One region of the Faecalibacterium sp. 7 genome, then DNA from elsewhere that is predicted to be linked to it. Evidence: a T-box and tRNA genes for the amino acid it is inferred to sense, from the RefSeq annotation. Region 1 holds a T-box; the other holds one or more tRNA genes.

Region 1 (11,391 bases):
TGCCACCTGCTGGATGACCACCTTACCACTGCCGCCGAACTTTGCGCCCACAAAGCCGCCGGCAAAGCCCATGGCTGCGGCCAGCACCAGCGCCACCGCACTGCGTGCGATGCGCCTGCCGGTGCCCTTCTTCTTTTTGCGGGGCGGCTTTGCGCCGGTCTGCGGCTGCACCGGCTGTACCGGCGGCGTGGTGCCGCCTGCTCCGCCGGCCGTCTCAGGCTCTGCTGCGCATGCCTCCGGCTGCGGGTCATTGTACTGGTTGGCGGTATTCATACCGCTGCTGCCCACATTGGGATAGCCGGTGCCGCCTTCGGGTTTATTCTGAGAGGAATAATCATATTCCCACTTGTTCTCGTTGCCCATGTTGATACTTCCTTTCCGTAGAGGATCTGCCCACAGGAGCCATGCTCCTTTGAACTGCTCTCATTGTAGCGGACAATTGTGAAAATCAATCGCTTGCGCAGTGAAGAAACTGTGAAATAAAGACACACTTTCTGCCCTTGACAGCAGCCCCCGCACTTGCTATTTTAGAAGCAGATTCAGGAGGGAACACACCATGGACCTGCACCGCACGAAGGAGGGCTTTGCCCTTTACAAAGAGAAAACACAGATCGGCTTTTGCACCCTGACCCCGGCCCCGAAGGGGGCCGCCATCGCCGCCCTTTGCATCCAGCCCCAGTGGCGGCGCAAAGGCTACGGTTCCTATTTTCTAAAAGAAATCTTACGCAGCTTTGCCGGATATGACCGCGAGCAGGCCACGGTGTTCACCGCACCTCTGCCCACCGATGCCGCAGAGCTTGCGTTCTGGGCAGGGTTCGGCTTTGCGGCAGAGGGGCCGCAGCTGGTGCGCCGCCGCACCCCGGACCTGACAGCCGTCCGGTTCGTGCAGGACTTTTTAGCCGCACGGCTGGGCCGCCCGCGCCTTTGCATCGATGCCACCTGCGGCAACGGCGGCGACACAGCCTTTCTGTGCGGGCTCACCGCTCCGGAGGGCAGGGTGCTGGGCTTCGACATCCAGCCCGAGGCCATTGCATCCACCCGGAAGCATCTGGAGCAGCTGGGCGTGCCAGCCTCCCGGTATGAGCTGCACTGCCAAAGCCACGCAGACCTTTTACAGGTTGTGCAGCCCGGCACGGCAGATGCGGTGATGTTCAACTTTGGCTGGCTGCCCGGGGCCGACCACGCAGTGTTCTCCACGGCAAGCAGCAGCATCCCCGCCCTGCAGGCGGCTTTGGAAGCCGTGCGGCCCGGCGGCGTGGTGAGCGCCATCCTCTACAGCGGGCAGGTCATCGGCACAGACGAAAAGCAGACGGTGCTGGAATATCTCCGGGCACTTCCGCTCAAAAGTTTTACCGTTCTGGTGTGTGATTTTGCCAACTGGGCCGAAACCGCCCCTCTGCCCTGCATCATCCTGAAAAAATAACGAAAACACTTGCATTATGGAGCGTTTTCGGATAAAATAGGGTACGTATGTGTAAAAACGAACTCCTTCAGTCTCGCATTCGTTCGACAGCTCCCTCTGGGAGGGAGCCTTTGACGCTGCGGGAAGGCAAAAGCCTCCCTCCTTGAGAAAGACTTCCCCCGGTCGGGGGAAGATGTCACACAAGTGACAAAAGGGGGAACAGTGGCATCGCGGAGCGATGACGGAAGGAGTTTTATCCGTATAGGAGAAATAATAGTTTATGACAAATCGTGAAGAAATCGAGCGCCGCCGGACGTTTGCGATCATCAGCCATCCCGACGCCGGTAAGACCACTCTGACCGAAAAGCTGCTGCTGTACGGCGGAGCCATCAATCAGGCAGGCTCCGTCAAGGGCAAGCAGAGCGCAAAGCACGCCGTGTCCGACTGGATGGACATTGAGAAGCAGCGCGGTATTTCCGTCACCTCCTCTGTCCTGCAGTTCAACTACGCGGGCAAGTGCGTGAACATTCTGGACACTCCGGGCCATCAGGACTTCTCGGAGGATACCTACCGCACCCTGATGGCGGCAGACTCTGCCGTCATGGTCATCGACGCCGCAAAGGGCGTGGAGGCACAGACCATCAAGCTGTTCAAGGTGTGCACCCTGCGCCACATCCCCATCTTCACCTTCGTCAACAAGATGGACCGCGAAGCCCGCGACCCCTTTGAGCTGATGGAGAACATTGAGGAGATCCTTGGCATCAAGACCTACCCCATGAACTGGCCCATCGGCTGCGGCAAGGAGTTCAAGGGCGTGTTCGACCGCAACACCCGCAAGGTGCTGGCATTTTCCAGCGACGGCCGCGCCAACGGTGTGAAGAAGGTGGATGAGACCGAGGCCGAGCTGGGCGATCCGCACTGGACGAGCTGCTCACCCCCTACCTGCACCAGCAGCTGGTGGATGAGATCGAGCTGTTGGACGGTGCCGCCGAGGAATTTGACCTCGACAAGGTGCTGCGCGGCGAGCTGAGCCCCGTGTTCTTTGGTTCTGCCCTGACCAACTTTGGCGTGGAGCCTTTTCTGGAGAACTTCCTGCGGCTCACTCCCACCCCGCTGGCCCGCGTGGACAGCCTGACCGGCGAGACCGTGGACCCCTGCCGCGACGAGTTCTCGGCATTCATCTTTAAGATCCAGGCCAACATGAACAAGGCCCACCGCGACCGCATCGCCTTTATGCGCATCTGCTCCGGCAAGTTCGAGCGCGGCATGGAGGCCTTCCATGTGCAGGAGGGCAAGAACATCAAGCTGGCCACCGGCACCCAGCTGATGGCGCAGGACCGCGCCATCGTGGACGAGGCCTACGCCGGTGATATCATCGGCCTGTTCGACCCGGGCATCTTCTCCATCGGCGACACCCTGTGCACCGGCAAAAAGAAGGTCCAGTTTGCGGGCATCCCCACCTTCTCGCCGGAGCACTTTGCCCGCATTGAGCAGAAGGACACCATGAAGCGCAAGCAGTTCGTGAAGGGTATGGAGCAGATCGCGCAGGAGGGCGCCATCCAGATCTTCCGCGAAGTGGGCGGAGGCATGGAAGAAGTGGTAGTCGGTGTGGTGGGCGTGCTGCAGCTGGAAGTGCTGGAGTACCGCCTGAACACCGAGTACAACGTGGAGATCCGGATGCAGCAGCTGCCCTTTGAGCAGCTGCGCTGGGTGCAGAACGACCCCGACACCTACAATCTGCGGGATCTGGACTTGACCAGCGACACCAAGGCTGTGGAGGATATGAAGGGCAACCGCCTGCTGCTGTTCACCTCTGACTGGGCCGTGCGCTGGGCCGAGACCCACAACGAAACGCTGAAACTGAGCGAGTTCGGCAATATCTGAGTTGAAAGAGAGCTGCGGTGCGGGAATATCCTGCAGCTGCGGCTCTCTTTTCATAAAGCACAAAAAATACAACAAAGAATGCCAGTTACGGAATGAGATGCTCCCATTGCGGGGAACACTGCTGGCATGGAGGGAAGTATATGCAAAACATCAATATTGGCAAAAGCGGCATTCAGGTGCCGTTTCTGGGCATGGGCACCTGGGCCATCGGCGGCGGCTCCTGGTGGGGCGACAACGACGACGCCCTGTCGGTAAAGGCCATCCAGACTGCTGTGGAGCAGGGCATCCAGTGGATCGACACCGCTCCCATCTACGGCCTGTACCACAGCGAGACCGTGGTGGGCGAGGCCATGAAGCACATCGACCGCGACAAGGTGGTGCTTTCCACCAAGTGCGGTCTGGAGTGGCGGCACGAGACGCCGGTGCTGCACAAGGTCGTGGACGGCACTGCCGTCTACCGCGACCTGTCTGCCCAGAGCATCATCGAGGATGTGGAGGACAGCCTGCGCCGCCTGCACACCGATCATCTGGATGTGCTGTACACTCACTGGCAGAGCCCCGATTTCGGCATCTACCCGCTGGAAGAGACGGTGGAGGCCATGATGAAGCTAAAGGAGCAGGGCAAGATCCGTGCCATCGGTGCATCCAATGTCACTGCGGACATCATCCGCGGCTACTGCAAGTATGGTCAGCTGGACGTCATTCAGGAAAAGTACAGCCTGCTGACCCGCCGCGTGGAAAAGCAGCTGCTGCCCACCTGCAGGGAGCTGGGTGTTTCGGTGCAGGCATACTCTCCGCTGGAGCAGGGCCTGCTGACCGGCAAGGTGACCATGGACACCACCTATCCCGAGGGCAGCACCCGCAACTCCAACCCCAGCTTCCAGCCCGCCCGCCGGGCACAGGCGCTGGACATGCTGGCAAAGTGGAGCGACCTGACCGAAAAATACGACTGCTCTCTGGCACAGCTGGTCATCGCCCTGACCGCCCGCATGATCCGGGCCTGCATGTGCTGTGCGGTGCCCGCACCCCGCAGCAGGTGATGGACAACGCCGGTGCACTGAACATCAAACTGGACGGTGCCGATGCCGTCCGCATGAAGTGGGACGTGGATGCCATTTCCTGAGTTTTTGATTTAAGACGCAAAAAGCCTCTGACCGCAATGGTCAGAGGCTTTTTTGCATCTCAGCTGTTCTCCTTCCAGAACAAACCGCCGGAGGTCTGGAACAGCGGCCATGGGTTCACGCTCTTGCTGCCAAGCTTGAAGTCCATGGTCAGCTCCTCGCCCAGCACGCCCACGGCCTGCCCCTTTTCCACCGTCTGCCCGGCAGAGACAGAAAGTGCCTGCAGCCCGTACAGGTAGCTGCGCATCCCGCAGCCGTGGTCGATGACCACCGTGTTTCCGGTAAGAGCCAGCTCTGCGGCCAGCACCACCACGCCGTTTGCCGGGGCGCGGCAGGGCTCGCCGGGAATGGTGTAGAGCTTTGTGGAGTTTGAGCGGCTGCCCTGCCGGCCGTTGACCACCCTGACCTGACCGTAATCCACCAGCGTGGTGTAGCTTTCCGCAGGGTTCACAAAACCGCCCTGCCAGAGCTTTTCCCGGGCAGGTGCTTCGTACAGGCCCCAGACCGCATTGCGGAACTGGGTGTTCGCCGCTTCCGATGCATCCGGCTCCGGCTCCGCATCCACCGTGCCGAAATCTCTGGGCAGCACGACAATGCTGCGGCTGACCGTTTCGCCGTTCACCGTGATGTTCACCTCATGCCCGCCGGAGGAAGCGTTGTAAGCCGCCGGGATATAGGCCCGCCAGCCATCCGGTGCACGCACGCACTGCACATTGCCAAGGTCTGTTTCCACCGTGGGGGCCGCATCGCCGGTCATGCCGGAAATGCGCAGGCCCACCACGCCGCCCTGCTCCACCCGCTCGGCCGAAAGCTCTGCCTCTGCGCTGGCCTGCAGGGTAAACCGGAAGGCATAACGATACCAGCCGGTGGGCTTTGCGGGCTTTTCCAGCCTCAGATTCCTGCGCACAGCTTCGGTGCTGCCGCCCTCGAACTGCATCACGGTGCCGCCCTCCGGCACCCGCCAGACGGTCAGTTCGGCCTTGTATTCGCCATTGGCCGGGAACAGAAAGCTCTCGTATTCACTGGCTGTGCCCGTGAATACCGTCTCGCCGGAAGCCGTCCGGATGGTCAGGGTGGTGTAGACGGACCAGTCCGGCAGGGTGAGGGCCGGGTGGGCCGTGTACAGGATGCCCAGCTTCTGCACCGTGAGGGTCGCCGGGCTGGCGAACACCTTATCCAGCTGTCCGCCGATCAGCGGCACCTGCCAGCAGGCTCCGTTGCTCTCCAGCGCTTCGGCGCCGAACTGCGCCGAACTGTCCGGGCAGCTGCCCTCGGTGGTAAAGGCGTAGCTCACCCCCATCACCGCCCCCAGAAACACCCCGACGCCCAGCACCACACCCACGAGCCAGAGCAGAAAACGCTTCATGATGTACTCCTTCCGCAACGCTGTTTTTCTGCATCCCGCCGATAAAAACAGCTTCTATGTAACAAAAAGGGCGCACCGAAACAGTCTTGTGCAGACTGCCGGTGCGCCCGAAAGGTCTTTTGCAGTTCAGGGATTATTCTGCGGCGTCCTCGGCAGGGGCAGAATCCTCAGCGGGAGCAGCAGGCTCAACGGTCTCAGCATCGTCCTCGCCGAACAGCAGACGCTCGTACTCGTCCAGTTCCTTCTCACGGCGGTGCAGATAAACAGCAACAGCGGCAAGGGCACCGGCAACAGCAGCCAGAACAGTGATCACAGCGACCAGGCAAGATTTCTTCATAGGTTCGTACACTCCTTTTTTGATTGAAACGGTGTTTCAGCTTTTATCCAGTGCTTGTTGGCTTTTATTATACCCGTTCCTGTCAAAAATTACAACCATTCAGGTCAAAAAGGCCGAAATTTCATACCATAAGCTTCTTATATGACTTAAATGCACCGGGCAGGGTATACTCCGCCTGCAAAGCTTCCCGGCTGGCCCAGACGCAGCCCGCCGGGGCGCTTTGGGCAGGCAGATGCAGCAGGATGCCGCTCATGTGCCACTCGATATGGCTGAAGATATGCTTTGCGGCGGGCAGGGCGTCCGGCGCAGCGCAGCCCGTGTCCAGCCCCATGGCCCGCAGACGGGCAAGGACCTCTCCGGCAGCAAGAGCTTCGCCCTCCCACAGCACCGGCTGCCACAGCCCGGCCAGCAGGCCTTTTGCGGGGCGCTGCTGCAAAAGGAAGCCCGCCGGGCTTTCCAGCAGGGCCAGTGTCACCGGCTCCATGCGCCGGGGCTTTGGTGCAGCCTTATGGGGCAGCTCCGGCGCGGTGCCCGCCGCCCGGGCGCGGCAGACTGCCGCCAGCGGGCATTTTTCGCACAAAGGCGCACCGTTCGGCACACAGACCAGCGCCCCCAGCTCCATGAGGGCCTGATTGTAGTCGCCCGCAGCATCCGGCGGCTGATGCTCCATGACCCGGGCCGTAAAGGCCTTTTTCACCGCCGGTTCGGTGACGACGGCAGGGTCGTTGTACAGGCGGGAAAACACCCGCAGCACATTGCCATCCACCGCAGGCACCGGGATGCCGAAGCTGATGGAGGCAATGGCCCCCGCCGTGTAGTCCCCGATGCCGGGCAGGGCCCGCAGGGCATCGTAGTCGGCGGGTAGCTGTCCGCCGTACTGCTCGCAGACGATGCGTGCAGCCTTTTGCAGGTTGCGCACCCGGCTGTAATAGCCAAGGCCCTCCCACAGCTTGTGCAGCTTTTCCTCCCCGCAGGCGGCAAGGGCCGGGATGTCCGGCAGGGCGGCGAGAAAGCGTTGGTAGTAGGGCAGCGCCGCCGAGACCCGGGTCTGCTGCAGCATGATCTCGCTGAGCCATACATGGTAGGGGCTGGGGTCGGTGCGGAAGGGCAGGCTGCGCTGGTTTTTGTAGAACCAGTCCAGCAGGGCAGGAGAGATATTTTCCACTTGTTTTGTGCTCCTTGTTGAAAAGTCGGACATCTTGCGATTTAGAATTGCCTTCGCTTTGCTCTGGCAATCATAGCGGTAAAATTTTTATAGAAAGCGATCCCGGAAAGTCTGTGGACTTTCCGGGATCGCACTTTCACAGGTAAGGCCGCCGCGGTCAACAGCTGTATCATTTTAAAGCAGCAGTTTCCGGATACGGCCCCTTGCGTGAAAATGTGTTTGGAGCGGCCCGCAGGCCGCGACAAACACGAATATTAAAAATTCATTCCGCTGAATATGCCCAAAGCGCAAGCGGAGGGCATTCAAATCGTCATACTCAGAATCCGTATGCGGTGCGGGGGAAGGGCAGCACGTCACGGATGTTCTGGATGCCCGTGAGGTACATGATCATGCGCTCGAAGCCCAGACCGTAGCCGGAGTGCTCCACGCCGCCGAACTTGCGCAGGTTCAGGTACCAGTCGTAGCTGGACTTGTCCAGACCCAGCTCGTCCATGCGGGCTACCAGCTTGTCGTAGTCCTCTTCACGCTGGCTGCCGCCGATCAGCTCGCCGATGCCGGGCACCAGCATATCTGCGGCTGCCACGGTCTTGCCGTCGGCGTTCTGCTTCATGTAGAAGCTCTTGATCTCCTTCGGGTAGTCGGTAACGAACACAGGCTTCTTGAACACTACCTCGGTCAGGTAGCGCTCGTGCTCGGTCTGGATGTCCACGCCCCACTCCACGGGGAACTGGAACTTCTTGTTGTTCTTCTTCAGGATCTCGATGGCGTCAGTGTAGCTGATGCGGCCAAACTCGCTGTTTGCCACCAGCTCAAGGCGCTCGATGAGGCCCTTGTCGATGAACTGATTGAAGAAGGCCATTTCATCCGGGCAGTTGTCCAGCACGTAGCGGATGACGTACTTGGTCATGGCCTCGGCAGTGTCCATGTAGCCGGACAGGTCGCAGAATGCCATCTCCGGCTCGATCATCCAGAACTCGGCGGCGTGACGGGTGGTGAAGCTCTTCTCGGCGCGGAAGGTGGGGCCGAAGGTGTACACCTTGCCGAATGCCATGGCCATGGCTTCGGCTTCCAGCTGGCCGGAAACGGTCAGGTTGACCGGCTTCTCGAAGAAGTCCTGGGTGTAATCCACAGTGCCGTCCTCGTTCTTGGGCACATTCTCCAGATCCAGCGTGGTGACGCGGAACATTTCACCGGCGCCCTCACAGTCGGAGGCTGTCAGCAGCGGAGAGTGTGCATAGACGAAGCCGTTCTCCTGGAAGAACTTGTGGATCGCATAAGCGGCGACGCTGCGCACCCGGAATGCAGCGTTGAAGGTGTTGGTGCGGGGGCGCAGGGTGGGCATGGTGCGCAGATACTCCATGCTCATCTTCTTTTTCTGCAGGGGATATTCCTCTGCGGGGCAGTCGCCCAGGATCTCCACGCTGTCGGCGTTCAGCTCAAAGGGCTGCTTTGCCTGCGGGGTGAGCACCAGCCTGCCCTTGATGCGCAGGCTGCTGTACAGACCGGTGTGGATGACCTCATCGTAGTTGGCCAGCTTGCCGGCTTCCAGCACCACCTGCAGGGTCTTGAAGCAGCCGCCGTCCGACAGGGCGATGAAGCCGATGTTCTTGGAGTCTCGGATGTTCTTTGCCCAGCCGCAGACGGTGATCTCGGTGCCGTCGGCGGGGGTGTTTTTGAACAGCGAAACGATCTCGGTACGTTCCATGATAGTTCTCCTTTATAACACAAAAAAGACAGCTTTTTCTCCCTGAAAGTTCAGGGCGAACAAGCTGTCTTGTAATGTCCGCGGTGCCACCTGAATTACCGGAAGTGTCCGGTCGCTCACGCGCTCAAAAAAGCGCTGTCCCCCTAACGCAGGACCTGCGGCGCACCTACTGGCGGTCCATTCCAAAAGGCCGTGTTCAGCTTGCTGCTCCCGGGTGTTCGTTCGCGCGGCGCACGGGCGCGGCTCTCAGCTGTGCCGCACTCTCTGGGCCGGACGGCCCGCGCTACTTTTCCCGATCAAGGCATTTGACCTTTAAAAAATAGCACTTTGGCGGCGTTTTGTCAAGCACCGCCCAGCAATGCGGCGGCAAGGCCCTTTGCCGCCAGCTGCCCGGCGTAGAGGGCCTCGTTCAGGTTGTTGCCGTGCCCGCCGATCTCAATGAGCAGGCTGCCGGTGGTCAGGTCCTGATTATAGAACCGGTAGCTGAACAGCACCGGCCGGGTGAACCCGGGGTACATCTCCTCCATACTGCGCTCCCACGCGGCAGCAAAGCGCAGGTTTTGCCGCCAGCCGGGCAGCCGGACGGTGGTGCCGTTGTCGCACCCGCAGATGATCATGACCTGCGCGGCCTGCCGCCCGTCCACCGTGCACACCGGGGCATAGCGGGAGCCGCTTTCGGTCTCGATGGCGTCCCGGTGGACGTCCAGCACCACCTTGATGCTGGGGTACCGGGCCAGATACTGCTGCACTACGGCCCGGCTGTTGGCATAGCTGCCGGTGTAGCTGGGGTAGTCGTTCAGGGTCTCGTCGTGCAGGGTGTTGATGCCCGCCGCATTGAGGGTGTCGGCCACCACGCGTCCCACCGCACACATGTTCACGCTGCAGTCGGTGCTGCGGGCACCGTCGCCGGGGGCGAACCACAGCCCTGCCGAAAGACGGTAGTCCTCGGTGGCGTGGGTGTGCATCACCAGCACCTGCGGGTCGGGGCTGTCCGGCTCGATGGCAAAGGGCAGCGGATTCTGGATCTCTGCCGCAATGTCCGCTGCGCTCTGCCGGGTGTTGTTCTTGATGCTGCCCGCCCCGCAGGGGATGTACTTTTCGCCGCTGCCCTGCGGATATTGCTTTTCAATGATCTTTCCCGCATCTGCCGGGCGGGCATCCTCCCCCAGCAGGGGCACAAGGTAGTCCTCAATGTTCCCGGTCAGCGCCTGCACGGCCTGCGGCAGGGAAGAAGCGGGCCCTTGCGGTACGGACTCCGGCTCTGCCTGCTCCTGCACCGAGGATGCCGTTTCTCCTGCGGACTGCCGGCCCAGCCAGAGAAGGGTCTCGGCCATGGGCAGCGGTGCCGCGATGGCCGCTGCCAACCCCAGCGCCGCGCTGCGGGCAAAGATACATAGTGCGGCAAAAAGCACTGCCGCTTCCAGAAATGGCCTGACCTGCCCCTGTCCCCGGGCGGGCAGCGGGGTCCTGCTGCGCATGGCGGCACCTCCTTCCGGCTGTTTTTATTATTGTATGCCGGGCCGGGTGCAAAATAGCGCAGAATCCCAAGGGGGCTGTGCACTTTCAGGCTGCAGCCGCCACGCTCTGCAAAAAACGTTATCAGCCGGTCAGCCAGCACAGCTGCGCCACGCTCAGCCGGGGCTGCAGGGCCCGGTTGATGGCTGCTGCCAGCAGAGCCGAGCCGTGGGCAATGACGCTGTCCAGCGCCCGGGGCGTCACCACAAGATCCGCCCCCTCCTCCGCTTCCATCAGGGTGGGGATGCCCGCTGCGACCACCGGCACGCCCAGCATTCCGGCGTCCAGATGCCTTGCGTGGTCTGCCTGCGCCGGGTGCAGCCCGGTATCCGAAAACTGGATGCTGCGGCCCAGACGCACCCCCTCGGTGCTGCAAAGGCTGTCCACACAGATGAGGGCTGCAGGCCGCACCGCTTCCACCATTGCTCCGGCCAGCTGGCACAGGGTGAGCCCGGTGCTGCCCGACACCCCCGGCGCAATGGCGGCCACGGGCCGGATGCCGCGCACCGGCAGCGCATGCTGCGGCCCCATCGTGACCAGCACCTTCTGCACCGTGCGGGGGCCCAGCGCATCTGCCGTGATGCGGCGGCTGCCCACCCCCAGCACCAGCACCGGCCCCTCCGGCGGCAGCAGGGCCCGCAGCTCCGCCGCGCAGGTCTCGATGACGTCGGCGTCCCGCTCGTCCAGCACGCTGACGCTGGGCATCTCCAGTGTCACATACCGTCCCCGGGGCCGGCTGAGCCCCTCCCGCGCGATCTCTACCCGTGTAACGGTGACGCCGCCGCGTTTTGCCGTTGCCAGCCGCACCCCCGCGGGCAGGGCCCCCTCTGCCGTGCCAAACAGCTCATCGGCCATATCCGTAAAGCGCATTTTCTCGCCCCTCCTGCCTGTTTTGG
Region 2 (11,391 bases), 1.4 Mb from region 1:
GGCAGGGGAGCTCAAGCATGGCACCATCAGTCTGATCACGGATGGCGTGCCGGTGATCGCACTGGCGACCCAGAAGCAGGTATACGAAAAGACCATTTCCAATGCCAAAGAGACCCGCAGCCGCGGCGCAAGGGTGCTGCTGTTCACCACAAAGGACGCCGTGGTGCCCGAGGGTGTGGCCGATGCGGTGGTCCGGCTGGATGAATACGAGGATATCCTGATGCCGCTGCAGCTCATTGTGCCGCTGCAGCTGTTTGCCTACTATATGGCTGTTCTGCGCGGCTGTGATGTGGATAAGCCGCGCAATCTGGCAAAGAGCGTGACGGTGGAGTAACGGCACAAAACCGCGCTGGAAAGGCCCGCAGGCCGCTCTGAGAAGATGCGGACGCCGGACCGATGAATAGAACGAAAAAAGCTCCCCTCTCTGAGCTGTCAGAGAGGGGAGCTGCTGTTTTTATAGAGCTTCCGGCTTACCAGAACCAGTAGCGCTTTTTCAGCACGATATAGGCGATGCCGATAATGATGATCGTCACGCCGCCGGCAATGAAGAAGGTCCAGTTGATGTTGGCAAATTTCAGGTTCTGATTGGTCAGCAGATAATGACCGGCGGTATCTGCTGTGATGATGCCGTCCGTGTAGCTGTTCAGGTACTGCCACTTGCCAGAGGTGGGGTTGTACAGATACAAACGGGTATAGGTGCTCACATCCAGATCGATGCGCACCGAGCAGGGGAGGGCTTTGCCCTTGTCCAGCTCAAACTCAATGCCCTCCTTGCTCTCGGTCAGCACGAGCATGGTATCCAGTTCACTGGTGGTGCTCTTGACGTTGCTGCCCGCGATCTGCATGGTGTAGCCGTCGCCCACCACACACAGGGTCTTGCCGGTGGTGCGCAGGGCATTGAGAATATCACCGGTCACAGTGGGAACTTCGGCCTGCGTAAAGACGATCTCGTTGTCCGTGCTGTCCTGGATCGCCTGCACCACGGGATCGATCTCAATGGGAGTATCGTCCTCCGGCTTTGTAGTGTTGCTGTCCGAAGATTCCTCCGAGGAAGCGGCAGAACGGTTGACAATGACCGTGACCATAGCAGAAGCCGTGCCGTTGGAGACCGTGATGGAGGTTGCACCGGTGCCCACAGCTGTGATCACGCCGCTGGGGCTGATCGTGGCAATGTTGCTGTTGGCGGACTTAAAGGTGAACTTCTGAGAAGCAGAGGAAGGCTTGACGCTGGCGGTCAGGGTGCGGGTGGCACCGGGCTTGAGTACAACGTAGGAAGGATTCACCGTGATGACCTGACCGCTGTTGGAAGAACCGGTGCTGGCGGTGCCGGTTCCGGTTCCGGTTCCGGTTCCGGAGTTGGGAATGCTCATGACCGTAACATTGGTGGTAGCAGTCACCGAACCGCAGGTAGCGGTGATGGTGGCAGTACCGGGGGCGACACCGGTAACGCGGCCAAAATTATTCACCGTGGCTACCTTTTCGTTGGAAGAGGTCAGGGTGACGGTGGCATAATTGGAGGCCGAGGTGGGCCGCACCTGCAGCTGTGCCGATACCGAGTTGCCGACATAAATGGTATTGGAGGACAGAGAAAGATCCATTTCGGTCACGATCATGGAGGAATCCATGGAGACCACGATGGTGTAAGCACAGATCTGATTGCCGGCAGCAGCTGTGATACGGGTAGTACCCACACCCACAGCCTGCACAACACCGGTGTTGCTCACGGTCAGAATGGAGGTATCGTCCGATATATAGACCACCGAATCGGTAGAGTTGCGGGGACGCACCACGGGGGACAGCTGCTGAGAAGAACCCAGCAGCATATTGGCGGTATAGCTGCCGGCTTCAATGCTTTCGGCAGGTACATTCTGATCCCACGGCATGGTAATGCCGCTCAGGGCGAGGCCGGAGACCGGGCTTGCTGCGGCCGCAGACACAGCTGTGCCGCAGGCCAGCAGGCAAAACGCTACCGCACAGACGGCCAGTTTTTTTGCGGTTGATTTCATAGTAAGTATACCTCTTTGGGGTGATTTGGCAACGGCTGACAGTCCGGTTTTAATGGAACAGAACACCCAGTGCTTCCATTGCGTACTCAAAGTAAGTGATCTGGTCGTACTCCACACGGGCGGTAACGCTCATGCCGTTGGAAAGGTCTACCTTATCACCGCTCTTGCTTACCACGTAGGTGGTATCCGGCTTGATGGTCATTTTGTAGTAGGATGCATTGGTGCTGGCGGTCACATCGCTGTCGATCGCGGTCACGGTGCCGGTCAGGGTACCGTAGGAGTACTCCGACAGGCCGGTGATGGCGATCTTGCAGGGGTCGCCCACATGCAGCAGGGGACGGTCGTTCACAGTGACCATGGCAACGACCTCCAGATCGTCGTTCTCACTGGCGACAGTAGCCAGCGGAGAACCGGCGCTCAGGACCATGCCCTCCTTATAGGGGGTATCCATGTGGATCACACCGGAGGTGGGAGCATAGATATAATAATCGTTGGCACCGGTGTTCAGGGTATCGATCTGGGCCTGAATGTTGTCCACGTTGCTCTGCGCACTGGTGATGCTCTGGGAAATGGACTGCATGGTGGAGTAGTACAAGGCCTCCACCTCGCTCTGGCTCTGCTCCATCATGGTCTTGATCTGAGCATCCGAATAGCCGGCAGCCTGATAGGCAGTAGCGTCAAAGGTCTTTTGCGAGACCTGACTCTTGTAGGTCTCGTATTGGTAGTAGTAAGGCTGATCTTCCGGGTTCGTCTCGCTGAAGTAGTTGGTGTCGTCCTGCACGCACTGCAGCAGCTTATTATACTGGTCCAGCTGGGTCTGGTAGATCTTGAGCTGGCTTTCCAGATTGTCCTGCTGCATATCGATGTCCGTGCTCTTGATGTGCGCCACAAGGTCGCCCTCGTTCACATAGCTGCCTTCCGAGATATACATTTCGGTGATGGAACCGGAATAGCTGGACATGATGTAGGTCTTGTTGCTGGCCTGCACGGTGCCGGTGTTCTGGCTGACATAAATGCGGTTGGTCTGGGTGCTCCACACCAGAAGGAACACCATAAAGATGCCCACCAGAATGACAAAGGCGTAACCGTAGGGCGGCACATCCCTGTCCAGCATGATACGGCGGTCCTGCAGGTCCGTCAGGCTTTGAACTTTCATTGTCATAATTATTTGGTCTCCATAAAGACATCGATCACAGCATCGTCAGAATCCTGATTGACATAGATCGTATAAGAAGTGCCGGTCAGCTTCTGGTCGTTCTCAAAAGCGTGGACCTGCAGCTTGTAGGAGGCCAGCTGGCTGTTTTCCATGGGTCCGGTGTAGTGGGCGTACAGGCAGTTCTTAACGCGCAGGATGGCATCCATGTGGTAGCCCGGGTCCATCTGAGGGATGAGCTGGGTGGCCTGCTGCATCATGTACAGGTGCATCTGATGATCCTCGCCCAGTGCAAAGGACTGGATGATGGGGCCGATGGGCTGAGCGTTGTTGCTCTTGATGAAATTGTGCATCTGGGTCAGCACCACCGGCAGGCTGGCCATTTCTTCCGGACGGATCTCGCGGGAGAGCACATTGGTAAGCTTGAGGGTCTTGTTTTCAGCTACTTTGATCTCATTCATGATAAATACCTCTGTTTCGTTTCAGATTTACTTTACATCGGCGTTAGATAAAATGTGCCCGGAGGCGCTTTGTCTCCGGGCACACCATAGTAAGGCATTGTCACCTGAGCAGACCGCGCCGCTTCAGGGTAACACCATCTTCCTTATTCAGGACAGACGAGACAAACAGGCTTTCTGTTGTCAGCATCGATGGCCCTGGCAGTCATATTATGGAACCGGAACTCCATCCGATCTCAGCATATCAATAGGTGATCGACTCGCCGTCGTCATCCTCTTCCACGACAGCCTGCATGACAGGCTGCTTGGGTTCTGCCTTTTTCTTGCTGCGGTAAATACCCTGCTGCATGTTCCACAGCTCGTAGTATCTGCCTTCCTTGGCAAGCAGCTCCTCATGGGTGCCGCGCTCCACGATCTGGCCGTGATCCATCACCAGGATCATGTCACAGTCACGGACGGTGGACAGGCGGTGAGCAACGATCAGCATGGAACGATCCGCAAGCTGGTCATAGATCATGTTGAAGATCAGGTTTTCCGTTGCAAAGTCGAGGTTGCTGGTGGACTCATCCAGAATGTAGAGGTTGGAATCCTTCAGGAAAGCACGAGCCAGTGCAATGCGCTGCTTCTCACCGCCGGACAGGCCGTTGCCGGCTTCCTCCAGATAGGTGTTGTACTGCAGGGGCAGATGACGGATAAAGTCGTGCGCATCGGCCTTCTTGGCAGCTTCCTTGACCTCGTCCATGGTGGCATCCATGCGGGAAACACGGATGTTGTCATAGATGGTCTTGCTGAACAGCTCAACGTTCTGCGGCACATAGGAAATTGCGCGGCGGACAGAATCGTTGGTGTATTCCGTCAGATTCACACCGTTGAAGTCGATCTCGCCATCCTCCGGCTCATAATACTTGAGCAGAAGCTTGGTGATGGTGGACTTGCCGCTGCCGCTGCTGCCCACCAGAGCCACCTTTTTGCCGGCCGGGATGGTAAAGCTGATGTGATCCAGTGCAGGAGCACGGTTGCCGTAACGGAAGGTGACATCCTTGAACTCGATGTCGCCCTCCACCTTTTCCAGATCCGTGCGATCCTCGTCACCGGCAGTTTCAGAAGGATAGTCCATGATCTCGGTCAGACGCTTCATGGAGATGTTGGCTTCCTGGATCTGCATCTGCAGACCGATCAGGTTGCTCAGCGGAGAAGTGAAGTAGGAAGACAGGGTGCTGAAAGCCATATAGCCGCCCAGCGTCATTTCGCCGTTCAGCACCTGACTGATGCCCACATATGTGGTCAGCATGCCAAAGATCATGGAGATGAAGGCGGAGATCAGACCCTGTGTGGTGCTGATGCGGCTGGAACGCAGGCTGATCTTCAGGCTCTTGATGTATTCACGCTCGAGGTTTTCCAGCTCGGTGTCCTCGTTGGCGTTGCACTTGACGGTCTCAATGCCGCGCAGGCTTTCGATCATCTGGCTGTTCAGTGCAGCAGACTGCACCATGGTCTCTTCGTTGATCTTCTTATACGGCTGCTTGTAGATCAGCACCAGCAGAATGCTGACCAGCGCCATGAACAGCGAAATGGAGAACAGCATCGCGTTCATGCGGAACAGAATGATGCCGGTGATGATGGCCATGGAGATATCCATGATCAGACTCAGCGCAATGCTGGTGAAGATGGACTTGATGGTGTTTGCGTCCGAATAACGGGTGGTGATATCACCAGTCTTGCGGGTGGCAAAGAACTTCATGGGCAGGTGGAAGATGTGCCCGAAGTAGCCCATCATCAGCGGGATATCGATCTTGATGGACAGATGGATCAGCACCCACTGCCGCACAAAACCGATCAGAGTATTGGTCAGGCTGACCATGCTGAACACGAGGATCAGCGTGACCAGCAGATTATTCAATCCGTAGGGCAGCACCTCATCCATCAGGATCTTGTTGAACATGGAGGATGCAATGCCGAGGATCGTTGTGATCAGAGAGGCAAAAATTGCATAGAAGAAAAGCTTTTTCTGGGGCAGCAGCAGATCAATGTAGCGCTTGAACATGCCGCCCTTTTTCACCTTGCCGCCCTTGAACTCCGAGGTGGGGTTCATCAGCAGCAGAACGCCCGTAAAGTTCTTGTAGAACTCATCCAGACTGATCTTTTTCAGCTCTGTGGCGGGGTCGCCGATGATGACATAATCCTTGCACTTGTGCTTTTTGCCGTTCTTTTCGTCTTCCTTGGCAGATTCCGACTCCTTCAGCATGTGCTTGCGGCGCTCACCCTCATCCTTGATGGTGGTCTTTTTAAAGACCACCACAAAGTGGGCCAGACCCTGGTCGGTAATGACCTGTGCGATACAGGGCAAAGAGAAATCGCTGAGGAAATTTTCACGGTCCACGCGAACCGCTGCGGTGGAAAAACCCAACTCGTTAGCGGCTTTCTGCAAACCAACAAGGTTCGTGCCTTTCAGGTCAGTGCCCATCATATCGCGCAGGCGGGTGATGGTAACTTCCTTTTTGTAATGGAGGCACACCATTGCGAGGCAGGCAGCCGCACAGTCGGTAGTGTCATGCTGCCGGACGTAGGTATAACGCATAGATGCTTCCTTTGATCATATACAAATTTATTCAAACGACTGCAGAACACTTCCAACGGAAGCGGACGGCAGCAGCTCTGACAACGCAAAAAAACACAGTCTGTAAGCAGTATAAAAACCGGTGGCTTACCCCGTCCTGCGGAGAACGGCGGCAAAGCACCGGTCAACTGCTGCTAAAAATGGCAAAATGCCCATGGAACTGTGTACCGGACTTTGGAAAATCAGATACTAATTCCCAAAGAACATAAAAAGTATACCACAATGCAACATCTTCTTCAAGTGGTCAATTTTTAAGAAATCATTAAGCTGAATACTTTTTTCTGCATAGATGCTGCTTTTTCCGGGGCTGTAGACAAAGACCGGAGATGGTGGGGTGGAGGGGAAAATCCATGCGGCATCAGCTGCCGGATATGACACAAATAAAAAGAGCAATGTCCGCAAGGAACATTGCTCTGCTTTGGCGCCTCTTGCCTGACTCGAACAGGCGACACCCTGATTAACAGTCAGGTGCTCTAACCGACTGAGCTAAAGAGGCAGATCACAGTTGTGACTGCGAGAGATATTATACCGCATAAGAATGCCTTTTGCAAGCCCTTTTTTACAAAACCAGAAATTTTTTGCAAAAACAAAAAGCCCTGCGGCGTTTTTGAAACGCTGCAGGGCGGGAAATACATATTATATAAGGGAACAGAACGCTTACTTCAGCTTGCTCTTGGCCTTCATGCGCTGCTCATGGTTCAGGATCTGCTTGCGGATGCGCAGATTCTCGGGGGTGACCTCCAGCAGCTCATCCTGTGCCAGGAACTCCAGACAGCCTTCCAGACTCAGCTTGCTGATGGGGATCAGGCGCAGGGCATCGTCAGAGCCGGATGCACGGGTGTTGGTCAGATGCTTGGTCTTGCAGACGTTGACATCCACATCCTCGCCGGAAGCGGTGTAGCCGATGACCATGCCTTCGTAGACCTTCTCACCGGCGCCCACCAGCAGAGTACCGCGCTGCTGTGCGTTGAACAGACCGTAGGTGACGGCCTCGCCGGTCTCGAAGCTGACCAGAGAACCGGTGGAGCGGTTGGCGATCATGCCGGCCCAGACATCATAGCCGTCGAAGATCTGGTTGATGATGCCTTCGCCGTGGGTATCGGTCAGGAACTGGTTACGGTAGCCGAACAGGCCGCGGCTGGGCATACGGAACTCCAGACGCACGCGGTCGGTGCCCAGAGATTCCATCTGCTGCAGGATGGCCTTGCGCTGGCCCAGACCGGTCATGACAGCGCCCTGATACTGAGTGGGCACATCGATGACAACATGCTCCATGGGCTCATAGGTCTTACCGTCGATGACCTTGGTCAGAACGTGCGGGGGAGAGACCTGCAGCTCATAACCTTCGCGGCGCATGGTCTCGATCAGGATGGACAGATGCATTTCGCCACGGCCCATAACGCGGAAGGAATCGGTAGTGGCAGAATCCTCCACCTTCAGAGCAACGTCCTTCAGCAGTTCCTTCTGCAGACGGTCACGGATCTGACGGCTGGTAACGTACTTGCCCTCACGGCCGGCCAGCGGGCTGTCATTGACGGAGAAGGTCATTTCCACGGTGGGGTCGTTGATCTTCACAAAGGGCAGCGGCTCCACATTGGAGGGGCTGCACAGGGTGTTGCCGATGGTCACATCGGGCAGGCCGGAGAAGGCCACGATATCGCCGGCGGTGATGTTATCGCAGGGCTGACGGCCATTGGCCTGGAAGTCGTACAGCTTGGTCAGACGGCCGCGCATCTTCAGATCCTGATTGTGCCAGTCACAGACGACAACTTCCTCGCCCACCTTGGCAACGCCGTTCTGGATGCGGCCGATGCCAATGCGGCCCACAAAGTCGTTGTAGTCCACAGAGGACACCAGCATCTGGAAGGGAGCCTCGGGGTCGCCCTCGGGCGGCTTGATGGTGCTCAGCAGAGTATCGAACAGGGGGATCAGGTCGGTGCCGGGCACATCCGGGTCCAGACTTGCGGTGCCATCACGACCGCAGCAGAACAGCATGGGGCAGTCCAGCTGCTCATCGGTGGCGCCCAGATCCATCAGCAGGTACAGCACCTCATCGATGACTTCCTTGATGCGGGCATCGGGACGGTCGATCTTGTTGATGGCCACCACCAGGCTCAGGTTCTGCTGCAGAGCCTTCTGCAGCACGAAACGGGTCTGGGGCATGCAGCCCTCGGCAGCATCCACCAGCAGCAGAACGCCGTTGACCATCTTCAGCACGCGCTCGACCTCGCCGCCGAAGTCGGCATGGCCCGGAGTATCGACGATGTTGATCTTGACGCCCTTGTAGGTGCAGGAGCAGTTCTTGGCCAGAATGGTGATGCCGCGCTCACGCTCGATATCGCCGCTGTCCATGACGCGCTCAGCCACGACCTGATTGTCGCGGAACGCGCCGCTCTGACGCAGCATTGCGTCCACCAGGGTGGTCTTGCCGTGGTCAACGTGAGCGATAATGGCAACGTTGCGCAAATCGTTACGAACCATAAAATTCAACCTCTCTATTATTAAAACTCATAAAATACGAACGAACGTCATACAATCCTAAGTTTATAACAGAAGAGGGTGGTTTGTCAAGATTGTATAAAAATTTTTTCAGCCTTTCGGCAGAATGCCCGAGAAAAGCGGCGTGATTTGTGCGGCGTGTTCCTTGAAAATATGCTATACTAAGGGTGCAAAAGCAAAATGCGGAGAACGGGGTTGCGAGCCGGGGGCTTTTCCCGCAAAATTTCGGGGCTTCCAGCTCCCACCCTCGGATCATTCGCTGGGAAAACTCCCGGCCCTCAGCCCGGAGAAGTACCGATAAAATGCTGCAAAACCGGAGGTGTTTTTATGAAGATCACGTTTCTGGGCGCGAACCATGAGGTCACCGGCAGCTGTACGCTGATCGAAGCGGCCGGACGGCGCTTTCTGATCGACTGCGGCATGGAGCAGGGCAAGGATGTCTACGAAAATCAGCCCATCCCGGTCGCTCCCGGGGAAATCGACTGGGTGCTGGCTACCCATGCCCATATCGACCATACCGGCATGCTGCCGCTGCTGGTGCGCAACGGCTTCCGGGGCAACATCTATGCTACGAACCCTACAGTGGAGCTGTGCGGCATCATGCTGCGGGACTCGGCCCATATTCAGGAATTTGAAGCCGAATGGAAAAACCGCAAGGGCCAGCGTTCCGGTGCAGAGCCGGTGGAGCCCATGTATACCGTACAGGATGCCGAAGCGGCCATGAAGCTGTTCAGGGGAGTAAACTATGAACAGCGCGTGGAGCTGGCGCCGGGTATTGAGGCGCGCTTTGTGGACGTGGGCCATCTGCTGGGCTCGGCCAGCATTGAGCTGTGGATCACCGAGGGCGAAAATACCACAAAACTGGTGTTCTCCGGCGATATCGGCAATACGGACCAGCCCATCATCAGGGACCCCACCTACATCAAAGAGGCGGACTATGTCTTTATGGAGTCCACCTATGGCGACCGTAGCCACGGTCCAAAGCCGGATTATGTGAACGAGCTGGCAAAGATCCTGCAGCGCACCTTTGACCGCGGCGGCAATGTGGTCGTTCCCAGCTTTGCGGTGGGCCGCACGCAGGAGATGCTCTACTTTATCCGTGAGATCAAGGAAAAAGGGCTGGTCAAAGGCCACGGCAATTTCCCAGTGTACATCGACAGCCCGCTTGCCATTGAAGCAACGCGGATCTTCCGGGATACCGACATGGAGTGCTTTGACGAAGAGACCCGGGCCATGCTGGCAAAAGGCATCGACCCCATTGCGCTTCCGGGCCTGCGGGTGACCGTGACCAGTGATGAATCCCGTATGATCAACGCAGACCGTGTGCCCAAGGTCATCCTCTCGGCCAGCGGCATGTGCGAAGCGGGCCGCATCCGCCATCACCTCAAGCATAACCTGTGGCGTCCGGAGTGCACGATCCTGTTCGTGGGCTATCAGGCGGTGGGCACGCTGGGCCGCACCCTCATTGATGGCGCAGTCAACGTCAAGCTGTTTGGTGAGCCCATTGAGGTACAGGCGGAGATCTGCCAGCTCACCGGAATGTCCGGCCATGCGGACAGGGAGGGCCTGCTGCGCTGGGTGGGTGCCTTTGAGCAGAAGCCGAAGCGGGTCTTTGTGATGCACGGCGACGACGAGACCGAGGACCGCTTTGTGGAGACCCTGACCGAACAGGGCTTTACCGCCTGCGCACCCTACAATGGGGCACAGTGGGCCATTGGTGCCGAGGGTGCTGTCTGTCTGCAGGAGGGCTCCCGGGTGCGCATTGAGCACAAGGCATCCGAAGGGCAGAGCCGTGCCGCCAGCGTGTTCCAGCGGCTGGTCAGTGCCGGCAAGCGCCTGCTGCGTGTCATTGAGCACAACGAGGGCGGTGCCAACAAGGATCTGGCAAAGTTTGCCGACCAGATCAACGCCCTGTGCGACAAGTGGGATCGATAAGGCAAAACAATACAAGAACAATGTTCGCCGTTTCCACAAAGGAACGGCGAATTTTTTGTGCAAACCGGTGTCTGCCCAGCCCGTGAATGTTCTTCCCTGACATAAAAATACCCCCGGAGCGTGCAGAGTTCTGGCTCTGCTCTGCCTGCTCCGGGGGACATATCATTTTGTAGCGTCTTTCAGAAAAAGCTCACCTGACTGCTTTCCGGCAGGTCGCCCAGAGCGCCCACCTGACGCAGGCGGTCCAGAATGCTGCTGCCGACGCCGGACGCCTGTTGCAGCTCCTCCACCGAGATATACTCTTCACCGTGGATGGTGGCACGTTCCAGAGCTTCGGCGGCGGCACCGCCTAGGCCTTTCAGTGCACAGAAGGGCAGGCGCACCTTGCCGTCCTCCACCACATACTTGGAGCCGCGGCTCTTGCCCAGCTCAATGGGCAAAAACTCGTAGCCGCGCACCAGCATCTCGTTGACGAGCTGCAGGCTGACCAGCACATCCTCGTCCTTGGCGTTCTTCTCTTCCTTCAGGCGGCGCTTGACTTCTTCCATGTGGGCACGGGCCACTGCCGCGCCGCCCACCGCGGCCTCGTAGTCGATATCGTCGCCGCGCACGGTAAAGTACACGGCATAGAACTCCGGCGGGCGGTAGATCTTGAACCACATCAGGCGGATGGCCGACATCAGGTAGGCCACAGCGTGGGCCTTGGGGAACATATACTTGATC

Evidence for each region. The T-box of region 1 lies ahead of asnS (asparagine--tRNA ligase). A T-box ahead of a tRNA ligase gene usually reads a tRNA of that ligase, here a tRNA-Asn.
Region 2: it has a tRNA-Asn gene. The T-box ahead of asnS (asparagine--tRNA ligase) is inferred to sense a tRNA for this amino acid. The anticodon was not compared.

What each region holds. Positions count from the first base shown of each region.
Region 1 is NZ_CP186911.1:624,938-636,328, forward strand. It holds gene ACKXF7_RS03210 (S1C family serine protease) at 1-363, opposite strand, end outside; gene ACKXF7_RS03215 (GNAT family N-acetyltransferase) at 557-1,423, shown strand; partial or broken gene ACKXF7_RS03220 (peptide chain release factor 3) at 1,683-3,286, shown strand; gene ACKXF7_RS03225 (aldo/keto reductase) at 3,427-4,326, shown strand; gene ACKXF7_RS03230 (murein hydrolase activator EnvC family protein) at 4,469-5,773, opposite strand; gene ACKXF7_RS03235 (phosphatase) at 5,907-6,110, opposite strand; gene ACKXF7_RS03240 (A/G-specific adenine glycosylase) at 6,232-7,275, opposite strand; gene asnS (asparagine--tRNA ligase) at 7,592-8,980, opposite strand; T-box leader at 9,029-9,289, opposite strand; gene spoIIP (stage II sporulation protein P) at 9,322-10,458, opposite strand; gene gpr (GPR endopeptidase) at 10,580-11,365, opposite strand.
Region 2 is NZ_CP186911.1:2,032,946-2,044,336, forward strand. It holds partial or broken gene glmS (glutamine--fructose-6-phosphate transaminase (isomerizing)) at 1-334, shown strand, start outside; gene ACKXF7_RS10180 (Ig-like domain-containing protein) at 471-2,006, opposite strand; gene ACKXF7_RS10185 (HlyD family secretion protein) at 2,056-3,168, opposite strand; gene ACKXF7_RS10190 (hypothetical protein) at 3,171-3,620, opposite strand; gene ACKXF7_RS10195 (peptidase domain-containing ABC transporter) at 3,862-6,195, opposite strand; tRNA gene ACKXF7_RS10200 (tRNA-Asn) at 6,654-6,730, opposite strand; gene typA (translational GTPase TypA) at 6,892-8,715, opposite strand; gene ACKXF7_RS10210 (MBL fold metallo-hydrolase RNA specificity domain-containing protein) at 9,061-10,668, shown strand; gene ACKXF7_RS10215 (PolC-type DNA polymerase III) at 10,848-11,391, opposite strand, start outside.